Linked DNA regions of Salinarimonas sp.. The protein of the gene in region 1 binds, or shares a complex with, the protein of each later gene. Links are inferred from orthologs where the notes say so. Each region holds a gene or a part of one and is shown on either strand. Other genes may lie near its edges. The genes, in order: ccmB and ccmE.

Region 1 (8,857 bases):
CGAATTCGGGCTGCTCCAGGCCGCCCGCATAGGCGTAGGGCCAGCCGTAGAAGCCACCCTCCTGCACCTGCGTCAGGTAGTCGGGCACGAGCTCGTTGCCGAGCCCGTCGCGCTCCTGCACCACGGCCCAGAGCGCGCCCGTCTGCGGATGCAGCGCCATGCCGATCGGGTTGCGCGTGCCGGACGCGTAGGTGCGCTGGTTCGAGCCGTCGAGATCGAAGGCCTGGATCGTCGCCCGCGGCTCCTCCTCGACGGCGATGTTGCCGGCCGAGCCCACGCCCACATACATCACGCCGGCCTCCTCGTCGCGCAGGAGCGAGCGGGTCGAATGCCCGTTCGCCCCGCCGAAGACGCCCTGCTCCGTCACGGCGAAATGATCCATCGGCCGCTGCGGCTCCCGTTCGCCCTCGGGTACGTCCTCGAGCGCCTGCGGCATGAAGATCTCGCCGCCCGTGGCGCGGATCTCGCCCGCGGCGTAGGGCACGCGCCAGATGCCGCGGGTGTCGGCCACGAGGACATGGCCGGCATGCGCGCCCTCGTCGATCTGCGCGAGGCCGTAGGGCTGCTCGAAGCCGGTGGCGAACAAGCTGACCACCTCGGCCTTCCCGTCCGCGTTCTCGTCGCCGAGATACATGACGTCGCCCTGGTACTGGCGCGCGACGAGAAGACCGCCGCCGTCGAGGACGAAGAGCTTGCGCGGGCCGTCGAGCTCCGCGAACAGCGAGACGTCGAAGCCTTGCGGAACGGTCGGCGTGCGGCCGTCCCGGGAGACGACGAGGGCGGGGTTGCGCACGGCCTCGTCGGGCTGCGGCGGCGGCAGGTCCGCGGCCTCGACGCGGAAGCGCTTGCCGATCTCCTGGTCCTGCATGGCGGGCACGACGGGACTCGCGGCGGCGTCGCCGACGGCGGCGGCCCCACCCTGAGCGTGCGCCGCGGGTGCGGCGAGAAGAGCGGCGAGGCTGGTGGCGGCGAGAAGGCGCGTCGTATGCTGCGTCACGGGGCGATCTCCGTCGGCTGGAGGGAATGGCGTTCCTCGGGCAACCGGAGGGGACCGTCGCGGTTCCCGCGCGCGATCGTCGCCCCCGCCCGGCCTTCCCCCGCCGTGGCCGACGCGCCATGTTCGGCCGAGCGCTCACGGGCCGGAGGACACGATGAACGACCAATCCCACCGCTTCGGCGGAAACGGCGGCGGCGCGAGGAACGTGCTCGGCGGGCCGCTCGCGCTGTGCTGCTCGGCCCCGCGCACGGGCTTCTACCGCGACGGCTATTGCAACACGTCCGCCGAGGACGTGGGCACGCACGTGGTCTGCGCGGTGGTGACGGACGCATTCCTGCGCTTCTCCCAGGCGCGCGGCAACGATCTCCTCACGCCGCGCCCCGAATTCGACTTTCCCGGACTGCGGGAGGGCGACGGCTGGTGCCTGTGCGCGCTGCGCTGGAGGGAGGCGCTGGAGGCGGGCGTCGCCCCGCCCGTACGGCTCGAGGCCACGCACGCCCGCGCCCTCGACCTCATCCGATTGGAGGACTTGGAGGCGCACGCGGCCTCGGATTAGGGTCCGCGCATGTTGCGATGCGGGAACGCCGCCCCGGCGGGCGGCGTTTCCCGATCGAGAGAGAGGAACGATGCCGGTTTTCTACTTCCACATCCGCTCCGACCGCGGCGTCCACCCGGACACCGACGGCGTGCGCCTGCCCGACGACGAGTCCGTGCGCAAGGAAGCCATCGACCGGGCGCTGATCGAGATGTCGGAAGGCGTGAAGCACGACGAGGACCGGGCGACCTGGTGCTTCGACGTCCGCGACGAGCAGGACCGCCGCGTGCTGGAATTCCCGTTCAAGGAGGCGATCCCGACGGCGTGAGCCCCGGCGTTGCGCATGCCCCGCTCCGGAAACAGAGAGCCCCGCGACCGTCTCCGGCCGCGGGGCTCTTCATGTCGGGCCTTCGCGCCCGCGGCTCAGGCCGCGAGCGAGCGCAGCACGTAGTGCAGGATGCCGCCGTTCTTGTAGTACTCGAGCTCGTCGAGCGTATCGATGCGGCAGGTGAGCGGCACCTCGATCGTCGAGCCGTCGGCGCGGGTGATCTCGGCGGTGACCGTCTGGCGCGGCTTGACGTCGGCGAGGCCGCGCAGGGTCACCTGCTCGGCGCCGGTCAGGCCCAGCGACTGCCAGGACGTGCCCTCCTCGAAGACGAGCGGCATCACGCCCATGCCGACCAGGTTCGAGCGGTGAATGCGCTCGAAGGACTGGGCGATGACCGCGCGCACGCCGAGCAGCTTCGTGCCCTTCGCCGCCCAGTCGCGGGACGAGCCCGTGCCGTATTCCTTGCCGGCGAAGACGACCAGCGGCACGCCCTCGTCGGCGTAACGCATGGCGGCGTCGTAGATGTACATCTTCTCGCCGGAGGGGTGGTGGATCGTGTAGCCGCCCTCGACCACGGCGCCGCTGTCGTCCTTCACCATCTGGTTCTTGATGCGGATGTTGGCGAAGGTGCCCCGCATCATGATCTCGTGGTTGCCGCGACGGGTGCCGTACTGGTTGAAGTCGGCCACCGCCACCTGGTGCTCCTGCAGGTAGGCGCCGGCGGGAGAGGCGACGCGGATGTTGCCCGCGGGCGAGATGTGGTCGGTCGTGATCGAATCGAGGAAGAGGCCCAGCACGCGGGCGTTCTCGATATCGGTGATCGGCTCGGGCTCCTTGGTGATGCCCTCGAAATACGGCGGGTTCTGCACGTAGGTCGAGCCCATCTGCCACTCGTAGGTCATGCCGCCCTCGACCTCGACCTTGCGCCAGTGGTCGTCGCCGGTGAAGACGTCGGCGTAGCGCTCGCGGAAGAGCTTGCGCGTGACCGTGCGGTCGATGAACTCCTGGATCTCCGCGGCGGAGGGCCAGATGTCCTTAAGGTAGACCGGCTTGCCGTCCGAGCCCGTGCCGAGCGGCTCGCTGGCGACGTCCACCAGCATCGAGCCGGCGATGGCGTAGGCGACGACGAGCGGCGGGGAGGCGAGATAGTTCGCCCGCACGTCCGGATTGACGCGGCCCTCGAAGTTGCGGTTGCCCGAGAGGACCGAGACGGCGACGAGGTCGTTGTCGTTGATCGCCTTCGACACCGGCGCCGGCAGCGGGCCGGAATTGCCGATGCAGGTGGTGCAGCCGAAGCCGACCAGGTTGAAGCCGAGCGCGTCGAGATCGTCCTGCAGCCCGGCGTCCTGGAGATACTCCGCCACGACCTGCGAGCCGGGGGCGAGCGAGGTCTTCACCCAGGGCTTGACCGTGAGGCCCTTGGCGACCGCGTTGCGGGCCAGCAGCCCCGCGCCGATCATCACGGACGGGTTCGAGGTGTTGGTGCACGAGGTGATCGCGGCGATCACCACGTCGCCGTGGCCGATGTCGAAGTTGGTGTCCTCGACCTTGTAGCGCTTGCCGTCGAGCGCCTTCTTGAACTCGCTCTCCATGGCGCCCTCGAAGGCGCTCTTGGCGTTGGTGAGGAGCACGCGGTCCTGCGGGCGCTTCGGGCCGGCCATGGACGGCACGACGTCGCCCAGATCGAGCTCCAACGTGTCGGTGAAGACCGGGTCCGGCGTGTCGGCGGTGCGCCACATGCCCTGGGCCTGCGCGTAATCGCGCACCAGCGCGATGCGGTCCTCCTCGCGGCCGGAGACCTCGAGATAGTCGATCGTGCGCTGGTCGATCGGGAAGAGGCCGCAGGTCGCGCCGTATTCCGGCGCCATGTTGCCGATGGTCGAGCGGTCGGCGACGGGCATGTCGGCGAGGCCGGGCCCGTAGAACTCGACGAACTTGCCGACCACGCCCTTCTTGCGCAGCATCTCGGTGACGGTGAGCACGAGGTCGGTGGCGGTGACGCCTTCCTTGAGCTTGCCGGTGAGCTTGAAGCCGATCACCTCGGGCAGCAGCATCGACACGGGCTGGCCCAGCATCGCGGCCTCCGCCTCGATGCCGCCGACGCCCCAGCCGAGCACGGCCAGCCCATTGACCATGGTCGTGTGCGAATCGGTGCCGACCAGCGTGTCCGGATAGGCGACGTCCTCGCCGGTCTCCGGGTCCTTGCGCACCCACACGGCCTGCGAGATGTACTCGAGGTTCACCTGGTGGCAGATGCCGGTGCCGGGCGGGACGACAGAGAAATTGTCGAAGGCGGACTGGCCCCACTTCAGGAAGCGGTAGCGCTCGCCGTTGCGCTGGTACTCCAGCTCGACATTGTGCTCGCGCGCCTTGGGCGTGCCGAACTCGTCGACGATGACCGAGTGGTCGATGACGAGATCGACCGGGACCAGCGGGTTGATTCGGGTCGGGTCGCCGCCCAGCGCCGCGATGCCGTCGCGCATGGCGGCGAGGTCGACCACCGCCGGCACGCCGGTGAAGTCCTGCATCAGGACGCGGGCGGGGCGGTAGGCGATCTCGCGCCCGGCCTTGCCGCGGTTCTCCAGCCATTCGCCGACGGCGGCGATGTCCTCCTTCGTGACCGTGCGTCCGTCCTCGTGACGGAGCAGGTTCTCGAGCAGGACCTTGAGGGAGAAGGGCAGCTGCGAGACGCCCTTCAGGCCGTTCTTCTCGGCCTCGGTGAGGGAGTAGTAGGTGTAGGTCTTGTCGCCGACCGTGAGGGTCTGGCGGGCCTTGAAGCTATCGAGCGACGTCACTGGCGAATCCTCGCGTGCGCGTTGAACGGACGGTTGGTTTCGGCCTGATGCGCGGGTTGCGCGCGCCGCTCCGGGAGCGCCCGGACTTCTCATGCGCGCGAAAACGGTTAGGACGTCAGTCACGCGGCACGGCGCAGCCGAGGCCCCTATAGTCCATTTGCGCGCGTCGCGCTACACGTCCGAGGTCCAGTTAGGACTAACACTGAAGTGGAACATTCCCGTTGCGTCTCGTCGTCGAGGATCTGGAGAGCCGCCGCTCGGGCCGGCGCGTCTTCGAGGGGGTCTCCTTCGCGCTCGAACCGGGCGAGGCGCTGGTGGTGACCGGGCGCAACGGCGCCGGCAAGTCCACGCTGCTCTCCGTGCTCTCCGGACGCCTGCGGCCGGCGGGCGGGCGCATCCGCGTCGAGGGGGCGGGCGAGCGCACGCTGCCGGAATGCCTCCACCTCGTCGGCCATCGCGACGGGCTCAAGAGCGCGCTCACCGCGGGCGAGAACCTCGCCTTCGCGGCGGCGCTGCTCGGCGCGCGCGGCCTCTCGCCGCGCGAGGCGATGTCGCGCGTCGGCCTGGCGCACGCGCACGATCTTCCCGTCGCCTACCTCTCCGCCGGCCAGCGCCGGCGCACGGCGCTGGCGCGGCTCCTCGTCGCGCATCGGCCGCTCTGGCTCCTCGACGAGCCGACCTCGGCGCTCGACGTCGGCTCGCAGGAGACCCTCGCGACCCTGATGAAGGAGCATCTCGCGGACGGCGGCATGCTGATCGTCGCGACCCACCAGACGCTCGGCCTCGAGAACCCGAAGCGGCTCGAGATCACGCCGGCCGCCGCACGCGCCGCGGGAGCGACGCTCGACGCGGAGGGCGGCTGGTGAGCGCCTTCCTCGCCCTCGTGCGCCGCGACCTCGTCCTCTCCGCCCGCGTCGGCGGCTCGGGCTGGCTCGGGCTCGTCTTCTTCCTGATGATCGTCACGCTCGTGCCCTTCGGGCTCGGGCCGGACCTGAACCTGCTCGCCCGCATCGGCCCCGCCATCCTGTGGATCGGCGCGGTGCTCGCGACCCTGATCGGCCTCGACCGGCTGTTCCAGGCCGACGAGGAGGACGGCTCCCTCGACCTGATGACGGCCTCGCCGCTGCCGCTCGAGGCCGTGGTCCTCGCCAAGGTGACGGCGCACTGGCTGACCACCGGCCTGCCGCTGGCGATCGCCGCGCCGCTCTTCGGCCTCCTCGTCGCCCTCGACGGCGTCGGCATGGCCGCCGTCGCGGCGACGCTGCTGGTGGGGACGCCGGCGCTGACCTTCATCGGCGCGATCGGCGCGGCGCTCACCGCCACGATCCGCCGCGGCGGGCTGATCCTGGCGATCCTCGTCCTGCCGCTGATGATCCCCACGCTCATCTTCGGCGTCTCGGCCGCCAACGCCGCGCGCGGCGGCGACATCCCGTTCACGACCCCGCTCCTGATGCTCGCGGCGATCACCCTGGTGAGCGCCGTCATCGGCACGGTGGGGGCGGCGCTCGCGCTCAGGCAGGGGGAGTGAGCGGCGGCGCCTGCGACATTCGGCCCATTGACGAGCGTGCAACTCGGCGGTTCACGCTTTCTTTAACACGGCGCGTGCCCTATTCTCCTTGCGCCCCCTCGGCGAAGCGTCTATGTGCTGGACGGGGCGGACAACTTTTACGGTCTCCCTGGCTGCGAGCGCTACGTAGAGGATCAGCATGACTTTCAGCGGCAAGGCGAGCCTCCTCAAGCAGGAACGGGCCTTCATCGAGGCGCAGAAGAAGGAGCTCGAGAAGAAGCTTCAGGGAATCGACCTGAAGTCGGACGTCTACGTCGATCTCGCGCTCGGCAACATGGTCGACATCCGGCCCTCCTTCCCGTCGTCTCGCGACAGGTCGCCGGTCAAGGCCGCCTCCTGAGGTCGACGCGCCGCCACCGTAGGATCGGCTTCCCTATATCCCGTTTCGCGATGTCACGTACTGGTGCCCGCTGTAGCGCCAGCTCACGGCGTCGTCGTTCTTGCGACCGTCGAGCGTGATCTCCGAAGCCGACGCGCTGGTGAGCGTGAGGAGGATGGCGTGCCGGCCCGCCGGCAGGTCGAGCGGCACGGTCCCGACGTCGCCGTCCTTCCAGAGCGCGACCGTTCTGCTCGCCTGGCCCTGCCGCGACATGTTCGAACGCTCGATGAGGCCGAGCGACGTCAAGGTCAGAACGGACGAGCCGGGATCGTCTGCGAGAACCGTCGCGTATTGCGCGGCCCAGCGCTGAGGCAGCTGCGGGCCGTCCATCAGCAGGGCGAAGACGAGGTTCGGGCCGGCGGCCCGGATCGCGGCGTGGCAGGGCTCGCTGCGCGCGAGATCCTCGCAGATCATGGCCGCGAAGCTCGAATGCCGCCGGAACACGGTCAGCCCGATGCGACGCGCGTCGACCGCGATCTGTTCCCACCAGGAGCGGCTCGGATCGAGGGCGGATCCGAGCGCGTAGGTGCGAATCTGGCGCTCGTCGAGCCTCCACCGATGGTGCTTGGCCTGCCCGTTCGTCACCGCGACCCATCCGTCTTCGGTCTGCGAGAACGTGGTCGTGAGGACGAAGTTGTTGGGGTCGTCGCGGAACCCGCTCGCGCCGCTGATGATGAACTCGAGCGGCGACGTCGTCTGGCGTTCGCGCAAAGCCTCGACCAGCTTGCGATAGCACGGCCAGTCCAAGGCGCCCTCGGGCAGCACGATCGCGTCGACGCGCGCGACGTCTTCCTGGGCCCGGGCGACCAGATCCAGGATGAAGGTCACGATCCTTTCACGCTGCTGCGCACGGCTGTCCGCGCTCTCGACGCCGTCGGCGAGGAGCCAGCGCTGCTCTATGTCGAAGAAGCCCCAGGATTCGTCGACCCCGGCGACATCGACGGGCCGCCCCGAGAAGCACCGCGCCTCGATCGTGTACGGGAACGGGACGACCAGGATATTCAACGCCTTTCCACCGTCCTGGGCGGACGAGGCCTTGCGCAGCCACGAGACAGCGGCCGAGCTGCGTGGTGCGAGCAGCGCGAGATTGTGGCTGAGCGTCCGCATGGTGCAGCCGACGCGGGGAGCGCGCGATTTGGGCACGACACGCGCGACGTAGGGACTGGCGCGAAAGCAGAAGCTGTCGGGCGCCTTCGTCTGTACGATGTGCCCGGCAGCCGCGTCCTCGAACGCCTCCTCGCGATAGCTGGCGTCCCGCAGGAGAAGCTCCGACCAATGCAGCGTCGGCGCCGCGAAGCCCAGGCCGAGGCTCGCCTCGTCGGCGATGACGAGCAGCGCCAGGGCGTCTCGCCACCAGGCCGGGCAGGCTTCGCCCTGCACGCCGTCGACCCTTGCCGTTCCGGCATTCATCAGTCGATCCCAGTATGCCTGGATGTCGGCGGCGGCGTCTTTCGGCGACTCGCGCCAGCGCGCGCCGAGGTCCATCCATGTCTGCCGCTCGCTCGGCGAAACGACGAGCTCGCCCGGTGCGCCCGCGGCGCTCGCGACCCCTTCGAACGCCATCACGTGGCGATAGACCTCGCAACGTTCGACCAGCGACGCGGCGGCCGCGAAAACGTCCGTCGGCAGGCTCGGCGCCTTGTCGCAGCCGGGTGATTGCTCCGGCCGCGTGCCGTCCGGAAAGAGCCGCGTGAGAAAGGCATAGACGGTTTCGGGCGACATGGGGCGGCAATCCTCCTTAGCGGGGAATGCCACCCGTCCATGCATACGTCAACCGTGACGATCATCTACGAGCGGAGTGCGCTCAGACAGCGGAAGTGGTCCCCTCCGAGGGCCTCGTGCGCCGCCTCACCCCTGCGCCTCCACCAGCCGACGCGCGATGACCTGCGCCTGGATCTCGGCCGCGCCTTCGAAGATCGAGAGGATGCGGGCGTCGCAGAGGATGCGGCTCACCGGGTATTCCAAAGCGAAGCCGTTGCCGCCGTGGATCTGGAGCGCGTTGTCGGCCGCGGCCCAGGCGACCCGGGCGGCGAGCAGCTTGGCCATGCCCGCCTCCAGGTCGCAGCGCTTGTCCTCGTCCTTGGTGCGCGCGGAGAAGTAGGTGATCTGCCGCGCCGCATGGATCTCGGCGGCCATCAGCGCGATCTTGTCGGCGACGCGCGGGAACTCGATCAGCGGCTTGCCGAACTGGACGCGGTCCTCGGCGTAGCGCAGGGCGACGTCCATCGCGTTCTGGGCGACGCCCACCGCGCGGGC
Region 2 (8,835 bases), 3.3 Mb from region 1 along the record:
CCTCCACCGCCTCGCCGGCGACGGCGAGGATGACGTCTCCCGTGCGCAGCCCCGCGGAGGCGGCCGGGGTGCCCGGCTGGGGCTGGGCGATCAGCGCGCCCCGCGCCGTGCCGAGCCCGATCGCCTCGGCGATCTCCGGCGTCACCGCCTGCACCTGCACGCCGAGGAAGCCGCGGGTCACCGCCCCGTCCGCGCGCAGCTGGCTCGTCACGTCCTCGGCCACGTGGGCGGGAATGGCGAAGGCGATGCCGACGTTTCCGCCCGACGGCGAGAAGATCGCCGTGTTCACCCCCACCACCTGGCCCCGCAGGTTGAAGGTCGGCCCGCCGGAATTGCCGCGGTTGATCGGCGCGTCGATCTGGATGAAGTCGTCGTAGGGCCCCGCGCCGATGTCGCGCGCCTGTGCCGAGACGATGCCCGCCGTCACCGTGCCGCCGAGCCCGAACGGGTTGCCGATCGCCACCACCCAATCGCCGATGCGCGTCGCCTCCGGGGCGAACTCCACGTAGGGGAAGCGCGCGCCGTCGGCGTCCACCTTGACGAGGGCGAGGTCGGTGCGCGGATCCGTGCCGACCACGCGGGCGTCGAAGACGCGCCCGTCGTCCATCAGGATCTCCACCTCGGCGGCGTTCTCGACGACGTGGTGGTTGGTGACGAGATAGCCGTCCTGCGAGACGAAGAAGCCCGAGCCCTGCGAGGCCGCGAAGCGCTCCGGCGGCGGCCCGCGGCGCCCGCGCGGCTCGCGGTCCTCGAAGCGGCGGAAGAAGTCGTAGAGCGGGTGTCCCGGCTCGATCCCCGGCAGCGGCGACGGTCCCCCGAAGACCTCCGGCCCACGGGTCGCGACCGTCTGCGCCCGCACCCGCACCGACACGACGGCCGGGCGCACGCGCTCGACCACGTCGGCGAAGGAGGGCATCACCAGGGGCTGCTCGAGCGTCAGCGGGTCGGCCTGCGCCGGCGGCGGCGGCAGCATGCCCGTGCCCACGGCCCCGGCGCCTGCGAGCGCGGCGAGGCCGGCGGCGGCGAGAAGGCCGGCGCGGGCGGTGACGACGAGCGATCGCGGCATGGCGGCATGGCTCCTGTGCTGTGGCGGAATCCTCGCGACCGATCCTGCCACGGCCGAGCTTGCCGCGTCCTCACCCGAAGATGACAATTCGGTAAGGTGGCGATGCGGGTCGGCGCCGCGGCCCGCAGTCCCGCCATTCACCCGCCGTTCATCATCCTGCCGCTTTATGGGCGTGAACAAGCGACACCGTTCACATTCATGCGAGTCGTGACCACCATGAAGACTTCCCGTATCGCCCTGGCGGGCGTCGTCGCCGCCACCCTGACCCTCGGCGCCTGCGCCGGGGCCGGCCCGAACCAGCAGGTCGGCGGCTTCTCCGGCGCGCTGATCGGCGGCGCCATCGGCTCGCAGTTCGGCGGCGGCACCGCCGAGCGCATCGCGGCCGGCGCGCTCGGCGCGGCGATCGGCGGCCTGATCGGCGGCCAGATCGGCGCCAACCTCGACGCCGAGGAGCAGCGCCGCGCCTACATCGCCCAGCAGCAGGCCTTCGCCGCGCCTTCCGGCCGGCCGGTGCGCTGGCAGGGCGACGACGCCTACGGCGAGGTGATCGCCTTCGAGCCCGTCCAGACCCGCGCCGGCTATTGCCGCGAGTACCAGCACACCGTCTATATCGGCGGGCGTCCGCAGCAGGCCTACGGCACCGCCTGCCGCCAGCCGGACGGCTCCTGGCAGATCGTCGGCTGAGCCGAAGCGCATAATTCAGCGGCTGGACGCCGGGAAAAGGGGCTGGATCAGCCCCTTTTTTGTGCGTACTTCTCCTCGCGTGACACCGTGTCGCCGAGCGGTAGCATCGTTCCGCCGCGTTCGACGCAGTACATTCGGGGCCATGACGATCTGGATCCTCTTCGCCGTGATGACGGGCGCCGCCGTGCTGGCGGTGCTCGTGCCGTTGTCCCGCCGCAAGCCGACGGAGGCCGCGAGCGCGGCCGAGGGCGAGCGTCTCTTCTACGAGGACCAGATCGCCGAGATCGAGCGCGACCACGGCCGCGGCCTGATCACCGCCGAGGAGATGCGCGCCGCCAAGGCCGAGGCCGCCCGCCGCCTGATCCGCGCCGCCTCGAACGAGCGCGACCCCAAGGATGCGGTCGACGAGCCGGCCCTGCGCCGGCGCCGCGCGGCCTCCGCCATCGCGCTCTCGTCCGTGCCGCTGCTCGCGCTGGCCGTCTACGGCGCCTACGGCTCGCCGCACCTTCCGGCCCAGCCGCTCTCCGCGCGGCTGGAGCAGACCATCGACCCGCGCAATCTCGACATCACCGAGGCGGTGGCCCGCATCGAGGCGCATCTCGCCGCCGATCCGGACGACGGTCGCGGCTGGGACGTGCTCGGCCCCGTCTACATGCGCGAGGGCCGCTACCGCGACGCGGCCGGGGCCTATCTCAACGCGATGCGCCTGCTCGGCGAGGACCCGACGCGCCTCGCCAATCTCGGCGAGGCGCTGGTCAACGCCGAGGCCGGCGTCATCAAGGCGCAGGCGCGCGAGGCCTTCGAGCGGGCGCTGGCGCTCGACGCGAACCACCCCAAGGCGCGCTTCTACCTCGCCCAGGCCCTCGAGCAGGACGGGGACGTCGACGCCGCCCGCGCCGCCTACGAGGAGATCGCCCGCCGCTCGCCCGCGAACGCGCCCTGGATGGGCATCGTCAACGAGCGCCTCGTCGCCGTCGGCGGCGAGCCCCTCGCCCCGCGCGAGAACCCGTTCGCCGGCGCGCCCGGCTCGGAGGCCGGCGCCGCGCTGGCCGCGCTCCCCGAGGCGGATCGCCTTGCGGCGATCGGCGGCATGGTCGAAGGCCTCGCTTCGCGCTTGAAGGAGGAAGGCGGCACGGCGGACGAGTGGGTGCGGCTGCTGCGCTCCTACGCGGTCCTCGGCGAGCGCGACAAGGCGCAGGGCGCCCTCGCGGACGCGCGGACGGCGCTCGCGGGGGACGCGCAGGCGCTCTCCGCGCTCGACGCCGCCGCCGCCGAGATGGGCCTGCCGCCCGCCGCGCAGGCCCAGTGAACCGTGGAACAATGATCCGTGGAACGATGACCGAGTTCGGGACCAGCGAGCGATGACGAGAAAGCAACGCCGCCTCACCATGATCGGCGCAGCCGGCGCGACGCTCGCGATCGCGCTCGGCCTCGTCCTGTGGGCGATGAGCGACACGATCGTGTTCTTCCGCGCGCCGGCGCAGGTCGTCGCCGAGGGCGTCGAGCCCGGCGTGCGCTTCCGCCTCGGCGGGCTCGTCGAGGCGGGCTCGGTGGAGCGCCACGGCGACCAGATCACCACCTTCAAGGTGGGCGACGGCGGCGGCATCGTCGCCGTTCGCTACCAGGGCCTGCTGCCGGACCTGTTCCGGGAAGGGCAGGGCGTCGTCGCCGAGGGCCGTCTCGACCCGGCGGGGCTCTTCGTCGCAGACACGGTTCTCGCCCGCCACGACGAGAACTACATGCCGCGCGAGGTGGCCGACGCGCTCAAGGAGAACGGCCTGTGGCAGCACGACGGTCCCGCCGTGCGGCCCGCCGCCGCCCGCGACCTGCCGATCACGACGCCGACGCAGTGATCTGGCGTCGCTCCCCCGCAACCGAGAACGATCCGACGAGGAACGCGCCGCGATGCTGATCGAAGCCGGACATTTCGCGCTGGCCCTGGCGCTGGGCCTCTCCCTGGTCCAGTTCCTCGTGCCGCTCTGGGGCGCGCGGTCGAACGACGCCACGTTGATGAACGTCGGCCCCCCGGCGGCGCTGGGCGTCTTCGGGCTCGTCTTGTTCTCGTTCGGGGTGCTCACCTTCGCCTACGCGACGTCGGACTTCTCGGTCTACAACGTCGTCGCCAACTCGCATTCGGCCAAGCCCTTCGTCTACAAGCTCACCGGCGTGTGGGGGAACCACGAGGGCTCGATGCTCCTGTGGATCGTCATCCTCGCCCTGTTCGGCGCCCTCGTGGCGGTGGCGAAGAACGCCGTGCCGCCGAAGCTGCGCGCCAACACCATCGCCATGCAGGGGCTGATCACCGTCGCCTTCCTGCTCTTCCTCTTGATGACCTCGAACCCGTTCGAGCGGCTCGAGCCCGCGCCGTTCGAGGGGCAGGACCTCAACCCCTTCCTCCAGGATCCCGGCCTCGCGATCCATCCGCCGCTCCTCTACGTCGGCTATGTCGGCTTCTCGATCACCTTCGCCTTCGCCATGGCGGCCCTGATCGAGGGGAAGATCGACGCGGTCTGGGCGCGCGCGGTGCGTCCCTGGACGCTCATGGCCTGGGGCTTCCTGACGCTCGGGATCGCCATGGGCTCCTACTGGGCCTATTACGAGCTCGGCTGGGGCGGCTGGTGGTTCTGGGACCCGGTCGAGAACGCCTCGCTGATGCCCTGGCTCGTCGGCACGGCCCTGATCCACTCCACCATCGTCATGGAGAAGCGCGACGCGCTCAAGGTCTGGACCATCCTGCTCGCGATCCTGACCTTCTCGCTGTCGCTGCTCGGCACCTTCCTGGTGCGCTCGGGCGTGCTGACCTCGGTGCACGCCTTCGCCGTCGACCCCGACCGCGGCCTCTTCATCCTGGGCATCCTGATCTTCTTCATCGGCGGCTCGCTCGCGCTCTTCGCCTGGCGCGCGCCGATGCTGAAGCAGGGCGGCATCTTTGCGCCGGTCTCGCGGGAGGGCGCGCTCGTCCTCAACAACCTCTTTCTCACCACCGCCTGCGCGACGGTCTTCATCGGCACGCTCTACCCGCTCGCGCTCGAGGCGTTGACGGGGGCGAAGATCTCGGTCGGCGCGCCCTTCTTCAACGCCACCTTCCTGCCTGTGGTGATCCCGCTCTTGATGCTGCTGCCGTTCGGTCAGGTCCTCGCCTGGAAGCGCGGCGACCTGTCGGGCGTCGCGAGCCGGCTCTACGCCGCGGCGGGCCTCGCCATCCTGGCGACGATCGGCGTCTACGCGCTCACCTTCGGCGGCCCGGCGCTCGCGCCGCTGGCGGTCGGGCTCGGCGTCTTCCTCGTGCTCGGCGCCTTCAACGAGGTGATCACGCGGGCGAAGGGCGCGGGCGGCCTCTCGCTCGCGGCGAAGCGCGCGATGGGCCTGCCGCGCTCCACCTGGGGCACGGTCCTCGCCCATGCCGGCGTCGGCGTCACCGTCATCGGCATCGCGGCCACCGCCTGGTCGGTGGAGCGCATCGTCTCGATGAACCCGGGCGACGTGCAGCCGATCGCCGGCTACGAGGCCCGGCTGGAGGGCGTCTTCCCGCGCACGCTGCACAATTACCGCGAGGACGTCGCGCGCTTCACGCTCCTCGACGACGGCCGCGAGGTGGCGCTGCTCGAGACCATGAAGCGCATCTACCCCGCCCGCGGCATGTCGACCACCGAGGCGGGCCTCGAGACCTTCGGCTTCAGCCAGGTCTACATCTCCTTCGGCGAGGTGCAGCCGGACGGCTCGCTCGGCGTGCGGCTCTATTACAAGCCCTGGGTGCTGCTGATCTGGATCGGCTCGGTGATCATGGCGGCCGGCGCCGCCGTCTCCCTGACGGACCGCCGCTTCCGGGTCGGCGCGCCGGTGCGTTCGAAAGGCTCGCAGTCCGGGTCGCAGCCGGGCGCGCGCAAGAGCGCCGGCGGTCGCCCGGCCGAGGGCGGCGCCACCGCCGCCGTTCCCGCGGAGTGACCGCCATGAACCGCCTGCGCGCCCTCCTCGCCGCTCTCGCCATCGCCGGGTTCGCGCTCGCGAGCCCGGCCCAGGCGCTCAATCCGAGCGAGATGCTCGACGATCCCGCGCTCGAGGAGCGCGCCCGCGAGGTCTCGAAGGGCCTGCGCTGCCTCGTCTGCCAGAACCAGTCCATCGACGATTCGGACGCGCCGCTGGCCAAGGACCTGCGCATCCTGGTGCGCGAGCGCCTCGAGGCGGGGGACACGAACGACCAGGTCCTCGACTTCGTCGTCGCCCGCTACGGCGACTTCGTGCTGCTGCGCCCGCCGATGAACGCCTACACGATCATGCTCTGGGTCGGCCCGACCCTCGTGCTGATCGCCGGCGCGGCGGGCCTGTTCGTCACCGTGCGCCGCCGCCGCATCGCGGCGAACGCGCCCACCGCGCCGGGCCTCTCGGCGGAGGAGGAGGCGACGCTCGCGAAGATCCTGGAGCGCGAGAAGGGGTGAGGCGCGGCCCTCGCGACCGGGCCGCGCCGCCGGTGCGCACGGGGTGCGCCCCGCGCTCGGTCGGAGCCGACCGTAGGCTCAGGCCGCCTTCTTGTTGGCGGCCTTCTCGGCGAGCTTGGTGAGCTTCTCGTCGGTGCGGCTCTCCTCCTTGAGGGTCTGCTCGAGCAGCTTCGCCGCGTCCTTCATGCCGAGCTCGTTGGCCCAGGTGCGCAGCGTGCCGTAGCGCGAGATCTCGTAGTGCTCGATGGCCTGGGCGGCGGCGATCACGCCCGCGTCGAGGGCGGGGGAGCCCTTGAAGTCGGACATGACCTCCTTGGCCTCCTCGATCAGCCCCTGCACCGCCTCGCAGGTCTTGCCGCGGGCGGGCTTGCCGAGCATCTCGAAGATCTGGTCGAGCCGCTCGATCTGGCCCTCCGTCTCCTCGCGATGCGTCTCGAACGCCTGCTTGAGATCGTCGTCGTCGATGGTCTTGACGATGCGCGGATAGGCGCGCAGCGCCTGCTTCTCGCCGTGATAGACGTCCTTGAGGGTGTCGAGGAACAGGTCCTCGAGAGTCTTCTGGTTCGCCATGGGCATGAGCTCCTGTTGAAGGGCGCGGGACGAACCGCCCGGCCGCATCCGGGTTCCCGCCGTGCGCAGGACGCCGCGTCGAGCGCCTCGACCAGCGCCTGCGCCAGCGCGAGCCGCTCGTGCGGGCTCTCGCTCTCGCGCGGAAAGACCAACCGGTTGCCGCGCCAGGCGAGCGGCGGCTCGGTGCGCTCGCGCACGGCGTTCGCCGCGTCCTCCACGAAGGTCGCCGCCACGGCCGCCGGGCCGGCCTCGAGCCGCAGGATGCCGAGCCGCCGGCAGGCGAGCCGCAGGCGCGCCAGCGCGAGCGCGTCCTCCATCGCCTCGCCCGGCGCCCCGAACCGGTCCTCGACCTCCTCCGCGAGCGCGTCGAGCGCCTCCTCGTCCTGGAGCCGGGCCAGGCGGGCGTAGAGCTCGAGGCGCATGTCCGGGCTCGCGACGACATCCTCCGGGATCGCGCCGTGGAGCCCGATCTCGACCCGCGGCGCGATCGCCGAAGCCTCCCTCTCCCCGCGCGCCGCGGCCAGCGCCCGGTCGAGGAGGTCGCGATAGAGCTCGATGCCGATCTCGGCCGCGTGCCCCGCTTGGGCGTCGCCCAGCAGGTCTCCCGCCCCGCGCAGATCGAGATCGCGCAACGAGAGCGCGAAGCCGGCGCCGAGCCGGTCGTTGGCGACGAGCGCGTCGAGCCGCGCGCGGGTGTCCTCCGCGAGCTGCGTGTCGGCCTCCGTCAGGAGCCAGCACGCGGCCTGCCGCGGCCCGCGGCCGACGCGCCCGCGCAGCTGGTGGAGCTGGGCGAGGCCGAACCGGTCGGGCCGCACGATCAGCATCGTGTTGGCGCGCGGCACGTCGAGGCCGCTCTCGATGATGTTGGTGGCGATCAGCACGTCCGGCGGGTCGTCGCCGCAGGCGAAGTCGAGCATCGCGTCGTCGATGGCGGCGGGCTTCATGCGCCCGTGCGCCACGGCGAGCCGCAGATCCGGCAGGAGCGCCGCGATCCGGGCGCGAACGCCGTCGATGTCGGCGATGCGCGGCAGGACGACGAAGCTCTGTCCGTCGCGGGCGCGCTCGCGGGCGAGCGCCTCGCGCACCACCGAATGGTCCCATGCGGCGAGGGCCGTGCGCACCGGCTTTCGCGCGACGGGCGGCGTCGCGATGGTGGAGAGGTCGCGCAGGCCGATCAGGCTCCCCGCCAGCGTCGCCGGGATCGGCGTCGCGGTCAGCGTGAGCACGTGCGCGCCCTCGCCCAGGGCATGGAGCGCCTCCTTGTCCTCGGCGCCGAAGCGCTGCTCCTCGTCGACCACGACGAGCCCGAGGTCGGAGAAGCGCATCCCCTCCACCGCCAGCGCGTGCGTGCCGACGACGATGCGCACGCTGCCGTCTGCGAGGCCCGCGCGCACCCGTTTCGCCTCCGCCTCGGGCACCAGCCGCGAGAGCTGCGCGACGGGGACGCCGAAGCCGGCGAAGCGGCGGTGCAGCGTATCCGCGTGCTGGCGCGCCAGCACGGTGGTGGGCGCGACGAGCGCGACCTGCTTGCCGGCGAAGGCGGCCACCGCCGCGGCGCGCAGGGCCACCTCGGTCTTGCCGTAGCCGACGTCGCCGCAGACGAGCCGGTCCATCGGCGTCGTCCGCGCCATGTCGGCGAGAACGGCGGAGACCGCCGACGCCTGGTCCGGCGTGAGCGCGAAGGGGAAGCGCGCGGCGAAGCGGGCGAGGTCGCGCTCGGAGGCGTGGAGCGCGGGCGCCGTCGCCTCCCGCCGCGCCGCGGCGAGGCGCTGGAGATCGGCCGCGGCCTTGGCGATGGCGGCCTCGACGTCGGCGCGGCGCTTCGCCCAGCTGTCCGTGTCGAGCCGGTCGAGCTTCACCGCGTCGCCGGACCCGCCGTGACGCCAGACGCGGTCGAGCTCGTCCGCGGGCACGAGCAGCGTCGCGCCGTCGGCGTAGACGAGCCGCGCCGCCTCGCGGGGGGCGTCGTCCTCCTGCGCGCCGGCGCCGATGCGCTCGAGCCCGTCGAGCCGCCCCAGCCCGTGCTCGGCGTGGACGACGACGTCGCCGATCGCGGGCAGGGTCGCGTCCTCGCCGAGG

The links.
Region 2: the proteins of ccmB (region 1) and ccmE are in contact, whole or in part, in a solved structure (PDB 8CE8), measured with the Escherichia coli proteins. The link is inferred for Salinarimonas sp. from one-to-one orthologs.

Annotation. Positions count from the first base shown.
Region 1 is NZ_CP157794.1:4,549,044-4,557,900, forward strand. Bases 4,436-7,348 are described here. They hold ccmB (heme exporter protein CcmB), read left to right. Parts: upstream 4,436-5,514; coding sequence 5,515-6,183; downstream 6,184-7,348. Other genes in these bases: acnA (aconitate hydratase AcnA), read right to left, coding at 4,436-4,655; ccmA (heme ABC exporter ATP-binding protein CcmA), read left to right, coding at 4,877-5,521; ABL310_RS21095 (hypothetical protein), read left to right, coding at 6,362-6,562; ABL310_RS21100 (hypothetical protein), read right to left, coding at 6,596-7,348. Also shown: ABL310_RS21065 (PQQ-dependent sugar dehydrogenase), read right to left, coding at 1-997; ABL310_RS21070 (DUF2237 domain-containing protein), read left to right, coding at 1,152-1,553; ABL310_RS21075 (DUF6894 family protein), read left to right, coding at 1,624-1,860; more of acnA, read right to left, coding at 1,956-4,435; more of ABL310_RS21100, read right to left, coding at 7,349-8,323; ABL310_RS21105 (acyl-CoA dehydrogenase family protein), read right to left, coding at 8,450-8,857. UniProt on the Escherichia coli protein: Required for the export of heme to the periplasm for the biogenesis of c-type cytochromes.
Region 2 is NZ_CP157794.1:1,230,018-1,238,852, forward strand. Bases 1,967-4,857 are described here. They hold ccmE (cytochrome c maturation protein CcmE), read left to right. Parts: upstream 1,967-3,111; coding sequence 3,112-3,603; downstream 3,604-4,857. Other genes in these bases: ccmI (c-type cytochrome biogenesis protein CcmI), read left to right, coding at 1,967-3,059; ABL310_RS05735 (heme lyase CcmF/NrfE family subunit), read left to right, coding at 3,656-4,857. Outside these bases: ABL310_RS05715 (trypsin-like peptidase domain-containing protein), read right to left, coding at 1-1,066; ABL310_RS05720 (glycine zipper 2TM domain-containing protein), read left to right, coding at 1,283-1,750; more of ccmI, read left to right, coding at 1,893-1,966; more of ABL310_RS05735, read left to right, coding at 4,858-5,695; ABL310_RS05740 (cytochrome c-type biogenesis protein), read left to right, coding at 5,701-6,186; ABL310_RS05745 (ferritin-like domain-containing protein), read right to left, coding at 6,265-6,762. UniProt on the Escherichia coli protein: Heme chaperone required for the biogenesis of c-type cytochromes. Transiently binds heme delivered by CcmC and transfers the heme to apo-cytochromes in a process facilitated by CcmF and CcmH.